Regions from separate parts of the Streptomyces sp. NPDC048185 genome, predicted to be linked through region 2. Evidence: riboswitches for the same ligand, from Rfam matches in the RefSeq annotation. Region 2 holds a riboswitch; the other holds the start of a gene.

Region 1 (7,164 bases), on a different contig from region 2:
CTTTCCCCGCGACGGGGCACGCGAAACCACTCTTAGGGTGATTATCACTCGGCGTGCCGAGTGTGGCGATCGTTGACGCACCCTTGGTGACTGCCTACCGTCGAGGAGGCAGGTCAAGGACGGAGGTCGGCGTGAGAATGAGCGGCGACGGTACGGCTGGGGGTGGCCCCGGACGCGGCCTCGGGGTGGGCGGCTCGTACCCTTCCCCGAGCTCTCGGCTCCGCTCGAGCGGGGGGTACCCCCAGCACGGCGACGCGGCCGACCATGCTTCGCAGCGGCCGGCGGCCGTGCCGAGCGGCGGAGGGGCGACGCCCATGGCGTCCGAGCAGATCGGCTACCGCGGGCCGACGGCCTGCGCCGCCGCGGGCATCACCTACCGGCAGCTCGACTACTGGGCGAGAACGGGCCTCGTCGAGCCCAGCGTGCGGCCCGCCCACGGGTCCGGCACCCAGCGTCTCTACAGCTTCCGCGACGTCGTCGTGCTGAAGATCGTCAAGCGGTTCCTCGACACCGGGGTGTCGCTGCAGAACATCCGCACCGCCGTCCAGCACCTCAGGGAACGCGGCTTCCGCGACCTGGAGCGCATGACGTTGATGAGCGACGGCGCCACGGTCTACGAGTGCACCTCGCCCGACGAGGTGCACGCCCTCCTCCAGGGCGGCCAGGGCATCTTCGGGATCGCCGTCGGCGTGGTGTGGCGGGACGTCGAGAGCGCGCTGTCCCAGCTGCACGGGGAGCGGATCGACACGGGGGAGACCCTGGTGGGTCCCAATCCCGCGGACGAACTGGCGCGGCGCCGCAACCGGGCGGTCTGAGCACCGCCCGGACCCGCGGGGGAGCGTCGGCGCATTGTCAGTGGCGTAGGGCAGCATCGGAGATGTGAGAACCGCGCCCACGATCCTGCATCTCGACATGGACGCCTTCTACGCCTCGGTGGAGCAGGCGTCCAAGCCGAGCCTGCGGGGAAAGGCCGTCGTCGTCGGCGGGCTGGGGCCGCGGGGAGTGGTCGCCACGGCCTCCTACGAGGCGCGGGTCTTCGGTGTCCACTCGGCGATGCCCATGGGCCAGGCCCGCCGGCTCGCGCCCAACGCCGCCTACCTCGTCCCGCGCTTCGAGCTGTACCGGTCGATCAGCGAGCAGGTGATGCGGCTGCTGCGGGCGCTCTCTCCGCTGGTGGAGCCGCTGAGCCTGGACGAGGCGTTCGTGGACCTGGAGGCGGGCGGGACGGCCTGGGACGCGGACTCGGCGCGGCTGGTCGGGGCGAAGCTGCGCGCGGACATCCGGGCCGTCACCGGCCTCACCGGCTCGGTGGGGCTCGCCGCCTCCAAGATGCTCGCCAAGATCGCCTCGGAGGAGGCCAAGCCGGACGGGCTGGTGCTCATCGCTCCCGGGACCGAGCGGGCCATGCTCGGGCCGAAGTCCGTCCGGATCCTCCCCGGGGTGGGACCGGCGACGGGCGACCATCTGCGCAGGGCCGGGATCACGACGGTCGAGGAGCTCGCCGAGGCGGGCGAGGACGAGCTGGTGCGGCTGCTCGGCAAGGCGCACGGGCACGCGCTGTACGCGATGGCGCTGGCGCGTGACGACCGTTCCGTGGTGGCGGAGCGGGAGACCAAGTCGGTGTCGGTGGAGGACACCTACGACGTGGACATCCACGACCGGGTGCGGGTCGGTGTGGAGGTGGCGCGGCTGGCCGACCGGTGCGTGCGGCGGCTGCGCGGGTCCGGGCTGTCGGGCCGGACCATCGTGCTCAAGGTCCGGCGGTACGACTTCTTCACGCTGACGCGCTCGGAGACCCTGCGCGGGCCCACGGACGACCCGGCGGTGGTGCGGGAGGCGGCGGCCCGGCTGCTGGACTCGGTGGACACCACGGGCGGTGTGCGGCTCCTGGGGGTCGGCGTCAGCGGGCTCGCCGACTACACGCAGGAGGACCTGTTCGCGCAGGCCGCGGGGGAACGGGTCGAGGAGCTCGCGGAGGAGCCGGGCGAGAAGCCCGCCGAGGAGGTGGGACGGACGCCCGTGGAGCGCCGCTGGCCCCCGGGGCACGACGTGCGGCACGCGGAGCTCGGGCACGGCTGGGTGCAGGGCAGCGGCCTGGGGCGGGTCACGGTCCGCTTCGAGACGCCGTACTCCGGGCCCGGCCGGGTGCGGACCTTCCCCGTCGGCGACCCTCTCCTGACCCCGGCCGAGCCGCTGCCTCTCGTCGCGTCCGCGCCACCTGGCCCCGGGGAGGGGGCCGGCGGCGCGGACGGCTTCGAGGTGGCCCCCTCGGACTCCGCGGCGGCCCCGGCCGCCGGGGCCGCCGATCCCGGGGGCGCGGTCTCCTGAGCCGCGGCCGTCAGGACACGGGGCTGTCGTGACGTGACACGGGGCTGTCGTGAGGTGCGACGGGTGTGAAGGACCCTCGGCCGGGGCGGTGTGCCCCGTGGCCGGCGTCGGGGCGCCGGGCCTCAGCCCTCCTCGTTGCCCGTGCCCGCCAGCTTGCCGAAGTCGTGGTCGGGGAGCGGGGGAGCGGCGGCCACGTCGAGACCGTAGTGGTGGTAGAGCTGGAGTTCCTGCTCGGGGGAGAGATGGCGTCCGACGCCGAAGTCGGGCGCCTCCTTGATCAGGGACCGGTCGAAGGGCACGCGCAGGGCGCCGTCGACCAGCTCGCTGGGCTCCAGGGGCACGAAGGCGTCCCTGCTGAACAGGCCCGTGCGGATGGCGGCCCACTCGGGGACGCCGGTGGCGTCGTCGAGGTAGACCTCGTCGACGGTGCCGATCCTGGTGCCGTTGCGGTCGAACGCCTTGCGGCCTATCAGATTGCGCGGATCGATGTCGGTACGCACGGGCCCTCCACTTGGTCGCACTCCGGTCGCAAACCATCCGGCGAATCATCCGCCAGTACTACAAAAAGGCACATTGGGGAGAGCGGCCACTCGAAGGTGCGCTCGGTCACTCGCAGACCTGTGCGTCCGCCTCGCTGGTAGGCTGGCTAACGGCTGCTGACCCCGTGCGGGAGAGTCCTCCAGACACCATCGGAGGCGCCGAAGGAGCAAATCCTCCCCGGAATCTCTCAGGCACACGTACCGCACGGACGAGGTCACTCTGGAAAGCAGAGCGGGTGCCGACGGCCCCTGCTCTCACCGACGGTGAAAGCCGGCAGCCCTCGGGCGGCCCGGTGAAGCTCTCAGGTCGAGATGACAGAGGGGGAGGCCGTCCGGGCACCCGCGCCGTGGTGCCCCTCGAAGGTCGTCAGACCAGGAGGCCTCCGCAATGACCGCCCCTCGCATTCCGCTCTCCGAGCTCGAACAGGCAGCACCCTTCGAGCAGCGCCACATCGGCCCCGACCACGAGGCCCAGGCCAAGATGCTCGCGCAGGTCGGCTACGGCTCGCTCGACGAGCTGACGGCCGCCGCGGTACCGGATGTGATCAAGAACGCCGACGCGCTGGACCTGCCGGGCGCCCGCTCCGAGGCCGAGGTGCTGGCCGAGCTGCGCTCGCTGGCCGACCGCAACCAGGTCCTCGACTCCATGATCGGCCTCGGCTACTACGGCACCTTCACCCCGCCGGTGGTCCTGCGCAACGTCATGGAGAACCCGGCCTGGTACACCGCGTACACGCCGTACCAGCCGGAGATCTCCCAGGGCCGCCTGGAGGCCCTGCTGAACTTCCAGACCATGGTCGCCGACCTCACCGGCCTGCCCACCTCCGGCGCCTCGCTGCTCGACGAGGGCACCGCCGCCGCCGAGGCCATGGCCCTGTCCCGGCGCATGGGCAAGAACAAGAAGGGCCTCTTCCTGGTCGACGCGGACGCCCTGCCGCAGACCATCGCCGTGATCCAGACCCGCGCCGAGCCGACCGGCGTCGAGGTCGTCGTCGCCGACCTGAGCGACGGCATCCCGGCGGAGGTCGCCGAGCGGGAGATCAACGGCGTCCTGATCCAGTACCCGGGCGCCTCCGGAGCCGTCCGCGACATCAAGCCGGTCATCGAGCGGGCGCACGAGCTCGGCGCGCTCGTCACCGTCGCCGCCGACCTGCTCGCCCTCACGCTGCTCACCTCGCCCGGCGAGCTCGGCGCGGACATCGCCGTCGGCACCACCCAGCGCTTCGGCGTGCCGATGGGCTTCGGCGGGCCGCACGCCGGCTACATGGCCGTGCACGAGAAGTTCGCGCGCAGCCTGCCCGGCCGCCTGGTCGGCGTCTCCGTGGACGCCGACGGCAACAAGGCCTACCGTCTGGCCCTGCAGACCCGCGAGCAGCACATCCGCCGGGAGAAGGCCACCAGCAACATCTGTACCGCGCAGGTGCTGCTCGCGGTCATGGCCGGCATGTACGCCGTCTACCACGGCCCGGAGGGACTGCGGGCCATCGCCCAGCGCGCCCACCGGTACGCCACCGTCACCGCCGCCGGCCTCGCGGCGGGCGGCGTCGAGATCGTGCACGGCGCCTACTTCGACACGGTCACCGCGCGCGTGCCCGGCCGGGCCGACACGATCGTCCACGCCGCCCGCGAGAACGGCATCAACCTGCGCCTCGTCGACGCCGACCACGTGTCGTTCGCCTGCGACGAGACCACCACGCGCGCCCAGGTCGGCGGCGTGTGGAACGCGTTCGGCGTCGAGGGCGACGTCGAGGCCCTGGACGCCGCCACCGAGGAAGCGCTGCCCGAGGCGCTGCTGCGCACCGACGACTTCCTGACCCACCCCGTCTTCCACGCGCACCGCTCCGAGACCGCGATGCTGCGCTACCTGCGCCGCCTCGCCGACCGCGACTACGCGCTGGACCGCGGCATGATCCCGCTGGGCTCCTGCACCATGAAGCTCAACGCGACCACCGAGATGGAGCCGGTCACCTGGTCCGAGTTCGGGCAGCTGCACCCCTTCGCGCCCGCCGAGCAGGCGCAGGGCTACCTCACCCTCATCCGTGAGCTGGAGGAGCGGCTCGCCGAGGTCACCGGCTACGACAAGGTGTCGCTCCAGCCGAACGCCGGGTCGCAGGGCGAGTTCGCCGGGCTGCTCGCCGTCCGCGGCTACCACCGCGCCAACGGCGACGACCAGCGCACCGTCTGCCTCATCCCGTCCTCCGCGCACGGCACCAACGCCGCCAGCGCGGTCATGGCCGGCATGAAGGTCGTCGTCGTCAAGACCGCCGAGGACGGCGAGGTCGACGTCGAGGACCTGCGCGCCAAGATCGAGAAGCACCGCGACGAACTGGCCGTGCTGATGATCACGTACCCGTCGACGCACGGCGTCTTCGAGGAGCACGTCGCCGACATCTGCGCCCAGGTGCACGACGCCGGCGGCCAGGTCTACGTGGACGGCGCCAACCTCAACGCCCTGGTCGGCCTCGCCAAGCCGGGTCACTTCGGCGGCGACGTCTCGCACCTGAACCTGCACAAGACGTTCTGCATCCCGCACGGCGGCGGCGGCCCCGGTGTCGGTCCGGTCGCCGTACGGTCCCACCTCGCGCCGTACCTGCCCAACCACCCGCTGCAGCCCGCGGCCGGCCCGAAGACCGGCGTCGGCCCGATCTCGGCGGCGCCGTGGGGCTCGGCCGGCATCCTGCCGATCTCGTGGTCGTACGTCCGGCTGATGGGCGGCGAGGGGCTCAAGCGCGCCACGCAGGTGGCCGTGCTGTCCGCCAACTACATCGCCAAGCGCCTCGAACCGCACTTCCCGGTGCTGTACACCGGACCGGCCGGGCTGGTCGCGCACGAGTGCATCGTCGACCTGCGTCCGCTGACCAAGGCGACCGGTGTGAGCGTCGACGACGTCGCCAAGCGGCTGATCGACTACGGCTTCCACGCGCCGACGATGTCCTTCCCGGTGGCCGGCACGCTGATGATCGAGCCGACCGAGTCCGAGGACCTGGCCGAGCTGGACCGGTTCTGCGACGCGATGATCGCCATCCGCGCGGAGATCGAGAAGGTCGGCTCCGGCGTCTGGCCCGCCGAGGACAACCCCCTGCGCGGCGCCCCGCACACCGCCGGTGCGCTGGGCGGCGAGTGGGACCACGCGTACACCCGCGAGGAGGCCGTGTTCCCGGCCGGCGTCTCGGTGGCCGACAAGTACTGGCCGCCGGTGCGCCGCATCGACCAGGCCTTCGGCGACCGGAACCTGGTGTGCTCCTGCCCGCCGCTGGACGCCTACGAGGACTGAGCCGGACCGTGGTGAAGGCCCCGCCCCCTCTTCTTCGGGGCGGGGCCTTCACCCTTGCTGGGCCGTGGCGAGCGCGACCTCGGTCGACTTGATCAGGGCGATGACGTCGGAACCCACGAAGAGGCCCAGGTCCTCGGCGGATTCCTTGGTGATCACGGCGGTGAGCTCGGCGTCCTCCATGGTGATGTGCACGACCGCCATGGCCTCGCCGAGCGTGAGCCGGGTGACCGTCCCGGGGAGCCGGTTCCGGATCGACAGGCCGTCGGTCCGGCCGGTGGAGAGGGCGACCTCCGTCGACTTCACCAGCGCGCGGACGGCCGTTCCGGCGCTCAGTCCTAGGTCGTCGGCGGCCTCCCGGGTGATGGCGGCGGTGAGGTCCTGGCCACCGGTCAGGCGGACGCCGACCGTCGCCATGGCCTCGCCCGGGGTGACCCCGGTGACGGTGCCGGGGAGCTGGTTGCGGATGCTCAGGCTCATGGAGGCACCGTAGCCCGGTGACGCCGTCAGGCCGGGTATGCGTGGGTCTGCGTCGCCTTGACCGTCGCCCACACCGGTGCGCCCGGGTGCAGGCCCAGCTCGGCCGCGGCGACCGTGGTGAGGTCGGCGGCGAGTGCGAGTTGGCCGGTCAGGTCCACCCGGATCTGGTCGCCGTGCGTCTCCAGGCCCGCGACCTCGCACCGCCACAGGTTGCGTGCGCTGGAGCCGGAGGGGCGCTCCCCGTACAGGGTCACGGCGCCCGGCGGGAACGCCACGAAGACCGGTCCGGAGAGGTCCTCCGTGGTCGCGATGGCCGGCCCGGCGTCGAGCAGGACGGTGTGCCCCTCCGCCCGCCCCCGGTAGAGGTTCAGTCCGACCAGCTGGGCGATGTAGTCGGTGCGCGGCCGGCGGGCGATGTCCGCGGGGGTGCCCTCCTGGACGATCGTGCCGTGCTCGACGACCACCAGGCGGTCGGCCAGCACCATGGCGTCCAGCGGGTCGTGCGTGACGAGGACCGCGACGGCCTCGAAGTCGGTGAGGTGACGG
Region 2 (7,164 bases):
GGTCGGAGACCGACTTGGTGGACTCCAGTTCGCCGCAGGTCTCGCCCGCGGACACGGTGGCGCCGACCTCGGGGAGCTGGACGAAGACGACGTCGCCGAGCGCGTTGGCCGCGTGCTCCGTGATGCCGACCGTCGAGACGCCGTCCTCGGCGCCCGACAGCCACTCGTGCTCCTTGCTGTAGCGCAGCTGCTGGGGGTTGCTCATGGCCTGAATTCTCCTGTACGCGGGGGAGTGGTGTTGAAGGGGGGACTGCGGAACTGCTGCTGAGAAGCGCCGGACGCACGAGGGGGCACCGAAGGGCCCCGCGCGCCCAGTGTCTACTTCTGGCGCTTGTAGAAAGGCAGCGCCACGACCTCGTACGGCTCGTGGGTGCCCCGGATGTCCACGCCGACCCCGGCGGTGCCCGGCGCCGCGTGCGCGGCGTCGACGTAGGCCATGGCGATCGGCTTGCCCAGCGTCGGGGACGGGGCGCCGGAGGTGACCTCGCCGATCACCTCGCCGTCGGCCACGACCTGGTACCCGGCACGCGGGACCCGGCGGCCCTCGGCGACCAGGCCGACCAGGACGCGGGGCGGGTTCGCCTCGGCCCGGGAAGCGGCCTCCTGGAGGGCGGCCCGCCCCACGAAGTCGCCCTCCTTCTCGAACTTCACCACCCGGCCGAGCCCGGCGTCGAAGGGCGTCAGCGCCGTGGTCAGCTCGTGCCCGTACAGCGGCATGCCCGCCTCCAGGCGGAGCGTGTCCCGGCAGGACAGGCCGCACGGGACCAGCCCGGCGCCCTCGCCGGCCTTGGTCAGCGCCTGCCACAGCTCCACCGCGTGCTCCGGCTTCACGAACAGCTCGAAGCCGTCCTCGCCGGTGTACCCGGTGCGCGCGATGAGCGCGGGGACGCCGGCGACCGTGCCGGGCAGGCCGGCGTAGTACTTCAGGCCGTCCAGGTCGGCGTCGGTGAGCGAGGCGAGGATGCCGGGGGACTCGGGGCCCTGCACGGCCAGCAGCGCGTAGGCGTCGCGGTCGTCGCGGACCTCGGCGTCGAAGGCGGCGGCCCGCTCGGTGAGCGCGTCCAGCACCACCTGGGCGTTGGAGGCGTTGGCGACCACCATGTACTCGGTCTCGCCGAGGCGGTAGACGATCAGGTCGTCCAGGATGCCGCCGTCCTCGCGGCAGATCATGGTGTAGCGGGCGCGGCCCGGCTTCACGCTGCCGATGTTCCCGACCAGCGCGAAGTTCAGCAGGTCGGCCGCCTGCGGGCCGGTGACGGTGATCTCGCCCATGTGGGAGAGGTCGAAGAGCCCGGCCCGGGTACGCACCGCGACGTGCTCGTCACGCTCGGAGCCGTAGCGCAGGGGCATGTCCCAGCCGGCGAAGTCGGTCATGGTCGCGCCCAGCGCGCGATGCGTGGCATCCAGCGCGGTGCGGCGGATTTCGGTACTGCTCATCGGTCGGTCGTCTCCCAGGACAGGACGGCACGGGCGAGGTCGGTCCTCCCCATCTGTCATCGGAACCTGAGAGGTTCGCCATGACCACCGGAGCACGGCGGTCAGGACTTGCACCTTGGGTGGGGCAGCCGTCGGACGGCGGCCCGCTTTTCAGATGTGCCTCGCCCGCGCGGTAACGGGGCCTGAGAGATTCAAGGGAGGGACTTGCTCCTTCGGCGCCCCGGCGCGGCCGGGGACTCTCCCGCGCGGATTCAAACGGCCGGTATGCAGTTGGCGCCGCCATCATTGCACGCCGGGCCTGTTCGTGGCAGACCGTGATCTGTAACCGGCTTGTGGCAGTAAGCGCACGAAAACGCGAGACCGCCGCATTACCTTCTCTTTACACTCGACGGGGACGGGAACTCGTGAACCGCCCCAGGGGAGGACGATCACGGTGAACAGGACCACGGCGTACGCAACGACCTCGGGCATCGCGCTGCCCAAGCGGCCCGCACCGGCCGAGGAGGCGCGTGCCGCACTGCCCGCACCCGTCGTCCGCGATCTGCGCGACCGCGACGGCCGCAGCCCGCACGCCCTGCTCTTCGGGCCCCACGACCTCGTGGTGATCACCGGCCTGCCCGGCAGCGGCAAGTCCACCCTGATGCGGCGCGCCGTGCGCGGCCGGCGCGTCGACTCCCAGGACACCCGCGACCGCTGGGACCGCCGGATGCCGCGCGTCCTCCCCTACGCCCTCTACCGCCCCCTCGTCCGCCTCGCCCACTACGCCGGGCTGCGCCGTGCCCTGCGCTCCGGCGAGGGCGTCGTCGTGCACGACTGCGGCACCCAGCCCTGGGTGCGCGGCTGGCTGGCCCGCGAGGCCCGCCGCCGCGGCGGCACCCTGCACCTGCTGCTCCTCGACGTCGGCGCCGACGACGCCCTGGCCGGGCAGCGCGAGCGCGGCCGGGGCGTCTCCCGGTACGCGTTCCTGCGGCACCGCGCGGCGACCACCCGGCTGCTGGCCTCCGTGGCCGAGGGCACCCTGCCCGCCGGCTGCTCCTCGGCGGTCCTCCTCGACCGCGCGTCGGCGGACGCGCTGCACCGGATCGCCTTCACCGGCTGAGGTGACGGACCGTGGGCCGACGGGGCCGAACGGGTTAGCCTTTTCAGCCACAGCAGCGGTACCAGGCAGGCGGTAGGCAGATGGACTTCCCAGCGGACTTCCCGGCGGACCTCTCACCGGGGTTCCCGGCGCAGGCGCATCCCCACCCGCACGGTGGATGGCCCGGCAACGAGCTGGAGGAGGTGCTGTCCGCCTCCCTCGGGGTGCCGGGCGCCGCCGGCCGGATCGTCGAGGTCCTCGGCCGCAGCTTCGTCTGGGTCCCGCTGCCCAACGGCGGCGGCCCCGGCACCGGCCCGCTCGACCTGCCCACGGTCGAATGGGACGGCCAGGCCCATGTGCCGGTCTTCAGCTCGGAGGAGCAGCTCCGCAGCGTCGCCGGTCCCCACATGGGGTACACCGTCGCCCCCGCCGCCGAGTTCGCCCGCGGACTGCCCCCGCAGGTCGGCATCGCGGTGAACCCGGACGGCGTGGTCGGCATCCCGCTGCCGCCGGCCGCCGTGGCGGAGCTGTGCCGGGCCGGGCGCACCCCGCTGGACGGGCCCGCGTCCGGCGGCCGGGTCCGCCTCTTCGAACCCGACTGGCAGGACGACCCGGTGGACTTCCTGGCCGCCGCCTCGGCCGAGTTCGCCGCCACCGGCGTGGTCCGCACCGCCCGCCGCTGCCTGGCCGCCGTCGAGACCGCCGACCCGGTGATGTTCGTCGGCGTGGAGCTGTCCCACTGGGAGGGCGACGCCCGCGCCCTCCCCCTCGACGCCCTCGGCCGCGCCCTCGGCGCGGTCCCGGTCGCGTGGCCCGTCAACCTGGTTCTCCTGGAAGCGGCCCAGGACCCGGTCTGCGACTGGATGCGGGACAAGGTCCGCCCGTTCTACGACCAGGACCTGTGAACGCGGGCGGGGAGAGGCCCCGAAGGGGCGTGGGGCTGTGACCTCCGCGGCCCCGCCGCGCAGGCGCGACGAGCCACGACGGACCGGCACCCGCCGACGGACGACGAGCCCCGAGCTCTGAAGCCACGGCACCCGGCGGAGCCCTAAGCTGGTTCCGGAAACAGGGGACGATTCTCGAAGGGTCGGTAAAAGGTGAGCGCGAGCGGTACCGCCGCGACCGGGCAGGTCGAGCACATGCTGCGCCAGGTGACGCCCGGACGCTACGACGCCTACGAGGCCCTGCTGCGCGCCCTCGCCACCCCCGCGACCGGCCAGGTCTGGATGCTGCTGTGGCACGGCCAGGCCGGCTCCCCGGACGCCCAGTACGGGAACATGGAGGTCGACGGCTGCGGCTACGCGCCCTGTGTCACCTCCGCCCAGGAGCTCTCCGCCAGCGGCTGGAACCGGTCGTACGAAGTGGTCGACGGCCTGGAAGCGGCCCGCGCCCTCTACCCGGAGCACTACGGCCTCTGGCTCAATCCGCACGCCCCCGGCGGCGGCGTCGGCATCCCCTGGCTCGACCTGCGCCGCATCGCCTCCGGTCTCGACCGGCAGCCCGCCGGGCCCCTGCGCCTGTCCGAACCGGCCATCGAGATCCCGCAGTTCTACGCCCTGCTCGCGCAGAACGCCCACCGCACCCCGGCGGTCCGCGCGCTGCGCCGCGCCTGGGTGCAGCCGTCGCTCGGCGCGCCCTACCTCGCCATCGGTCTGGACGTGTACGACACGTCGCCGCCGGCCGTGGACGCGGTGCGCGCGATGATGCAGCAGTCCGTCGGAGCGGTGCCGGAGGGGCTGCCGGTGTCGACGGTGGCGATGACCGACGCGCACGACCCGGTCGCCATGTGGCTGCGTGCCCACGCCCGGCCCTTCTACGACCGGGAGGCCCACGCGGCCCCCGCCCAGGCGCCAGGTGCCGGGTACGGCTACCCACCGGCCCGCGGCGGCTTCTGACGGTGCGTCGGGTGGCCTCGTCCGCGTCGGCGACGCTCCGTGGCCTTCACGTCACCCACACACTTCTTCGCGCGTAGACGCCGGCGGAAGGTCACGAAGGTCGGCGATTTCGCCGTTGTGTCCCAACTGTCCTTCGTCCGAAGGCCGTTACCCACTGTTCGGATAACGGAATCCCCAGCAACGCATCACGGTTGCGCATACTTTCCCGGTCAGACCTGGCGGGTGATCGTGACGACGCTGAAGACTCCCGAGACAGACACCGGATCGTTCGATCCCGTGATCGAGAGCAAGTCGACAAAGCCGTAATCCACGGCGGGTGTAGGCCGGTCACCACCGGCGAGAGGGGTCGGGTCACTGTGACCGCACCGATCGAGACCACCGGGGCGCAAGCCGAGGCACAGCCCGAGGCTGTCCTCGCCGGTGCCGATAAGGGGCAGATCGAGGGCCGTTCCCTGGGGCAGATCGCCTGGTCCCGTTTCAAGAAGGACAAGGTCGCCGTGGCCGGCGGGGTCATCGTGATCCTGCTGATCCTCCTCGCGGTCCTCTCCCGTCCCATTCAGGCGATCTTCGACCTGGACCCCAACGCCCTGAACCAGGACCTGATCGATCCCAACACCTCGCTGCCCAAGGGTGACTTCGGCGGCATGAGCTGGGACCATCCGCTCGGTGTGGAGCCGAAGTTCGGCCGGGACATCGCCACCCGCATCCTCGAGGGCTCCTGGGTCTCGCTGGTCGTCGCCTTCGGCGCCACGATCCTGTCCAACACCATCGGTGCGATCCTCGGCGTGGTGGCCGGCTACTACGGCGGACGCGTCGACACGATCATCAGCCGGCTGATGGACACCTTCCTGGCCTTCCCCCTCCTGCTGTTCGCGATCGCCATCTCGGCGACCCTGCAGGGCGGCGCCTTCGGACTGGAGGGCCTGCCGCTGCACATCATGGTGCTGGTCTTCGTCATCGGTTTCTTCAACTGGCCCTACCTGGGCCGCATCGTCCGCGGCCAGACGCTGGCGCTGCGTGAACGGGAGTTCATCGACGCCTCCCGCGGGATGGGGGCCAAGGGCCCGTACATCCTCTTCCGGGAGCTGCTGCCGAACCTCGTGGGCCCGATCATCGTCTACTCGACGCTGCTCATCCCGACCAACATCATCTTCGAGGCGTCCCTGAGCTTCCTCGGCGTCGGCATCCAGCCTCCGCAGGCCTCGTGGGGCGGCATGATCAACCAGGCGGTCGCCTTCTACCAGGTCGACCCCCAGTTCATGATCGTTCCCGGTCTCGCCATCTTCGTGACCGTCCTGGCGTTCAACCTGCTCGGCGACGGTCTCCGTGACGCTCTCGACCCGCGCAGCCGCTGACCGGCGACTGTCACGAGAGTCCCAAAGATTTGCCAACAATGGAGGGGAAGCAGACCATCATGCGAAGGTCAGCGCTGGCCGCGGTCGCGGCCATCGGCAGTGCGAGCTTGCTGCTTTCGGCTTGCAGCAAGGCCGATGACAACTCGGACAACAACGGTAAGAACTCGGCTGAGGCCAACGCTGCGACCAAGGGTGTCGTCAACGCCTCCACCCAGAAGGGCGGGACGGTCACGTACGAGTACGCGGACGTGCCGGACTCCTTCGACCCCGGCAACACGTACTACGCGTACATGTACAACCTCAGCCGGCTCTACGCCCGCCCGCTGATGACCTTCCAGCCCGGCGCGGGCGAGAAGGGCAACACCCTGGTCCCGGACCTCGCCGCCAGCAAGGGCGTGCCGAGCGACGGCGGCAAGACCTGGACGTACAAGCTGCGTGCGGGTCTGAAGTACCAGGACGGCACCCCGATCACCTCGAAGGACGTCAAGTACGCCGTCGAGCGTTCCAACTTCGCGCGTGACGTGCTCTCCCTCGGCCCGAACTACTTCCAGCAGTTCATGCAGGACGGCGACAAGTACAAGGGCCCGTACAAGGACAAGAGCCCCGAGGGCCTGAAGTCCATCGAGACGCCGGACGACACCACGATCGTCTTCCACCTCAACCGGTCCTTCCAGGAGTTCGACTACCTGGTCGCCACGCCGCAGACGGCCCCGGTGCCCCAGTCCAAGGACAAGGGCATCGACTACGTCAAGAGCATCGTGTCCTCCGGCTCGTACAAGTTCGAGAGCTACGAGGAGGGCAAGCAGGCCGTCCTCGTCCGCAACGAGAACTGGGACCCGAAGACGGACCCGCTGCGCAAGCAGTACCCGGACAGGATCGTCGTCAAGCTCAAGGTCAACGCCGAGACGATCGACCAGGACGTCCAGTCCGGCACCGCGATCGACCTCGGCGGCACCGGCGTCCAGGCCGCGACGCAGGCGAAGGTCGTCAACGACAACGCCCTGAAGGCCAACACCGACAACACCTACGGTGGCCGCCTGGTCTACATGGCGATCAACTCGCAGGTCGCGCCGTTCGACAAGGTCGAGTGCCGCAAGGCCGTCCAGTACGCCATCGACAAGGTCTCCGTGCAGACCGCCCTCGGCGGCCCGATCCGCGGTGAGATCGCCGGCACCGTCCTGCCGCCGGACATCACCGGCTACGAGAAGTCGGACGTCTACGCCACCGACGGCAGCAAGGGCGACGTCGCCAAGGCCAAGGAGCAGCTGAAGGCCTGCGGCAAGACCGCCATCAACACCAACATCTCGGCGCGCAGCGACCGGCCGCAGGAGATCGACGCGGCCACCGCGATCATCGCCTCGCTGAAAAAGGTCGGCATCAACGCCAGCCTGAAGCAGTA

What was found. A riboswitch is a leader RNA that binds a small molecule or an ion and turns the genes downstream of it on or off. The one in region 2 is predicted to bind glycine.
Region 1: linked by a shared signal. The riboswitch ahead of gcvP (aminomethyl-transferring glycine dehydrogenase) and the one ahead of gcvT (glycine cleavage system aminomethyltransferase GcvT) in region 2 are both predicted to bind glycine.

The regions. Positions count from the first base shown of each region.
Region 1 is NZ_JBIDAN010000008.1:8,050-15,213, forward strand. Features, by position in the region: gene ACGF3H_RS23160 (MerR family transcriptional regulator) at 132-815, shown strand; gene ACGF3H_RS23165 (DNA polymerase IV) at 880-2,328, shown strand; gene ACGF3H_RS23170 (PRC-barrel domain-containing protein) at 2,451-2,828, opposite strand; glycine riboswitch at 2,986-3,081, shown strand; gene gcvP (aminomethyl-transferring glycine dehydrogenase) at 3,256-6,141, shown strand; gene ACGF3H_RS23180 (TOBE domain-containing protein) at 6,190-6,618, opposite strand; gene ACGF3H_RS23185 (ABC transporter ATP-binding protein) at 6,645-7,164, opposite strand, start outside.
Region 2 is NZ_JBIDAN010000009.1:279,967-287,130, reverse strand. Features, by position in the region: gene gcvH (glycine cleavage system protein GcvH) at 1-205, opposite strand, end outside; gene gcvT (glycine cleavage system aminomethyltransferase GcvT) at 319-1,437, opposite strand; glycine riboswitch at 1,598-1,691, opposite strand; gene ACGF3H_RS26110 (AAA family ATPase) at 1,871-2,536, shown strand; gene ACGF3H_RS26105 (enhanced serine sensitivity protein SseB) at 2,617-3,420, shown strand; gene ACGF3H_RS26100 (enhanced serine sensitivity protein SseB C-terminal domain-containing protein) at 3,613-4,410, shown strand; gene ACGF3H_RS26095 (ABC transporter permease) at 4,767-5,765, shown strand; gene ACGF3H_RS26090 (ABC transporter substrate-binding protein) at 5,804-7,164, shown strand, end outside.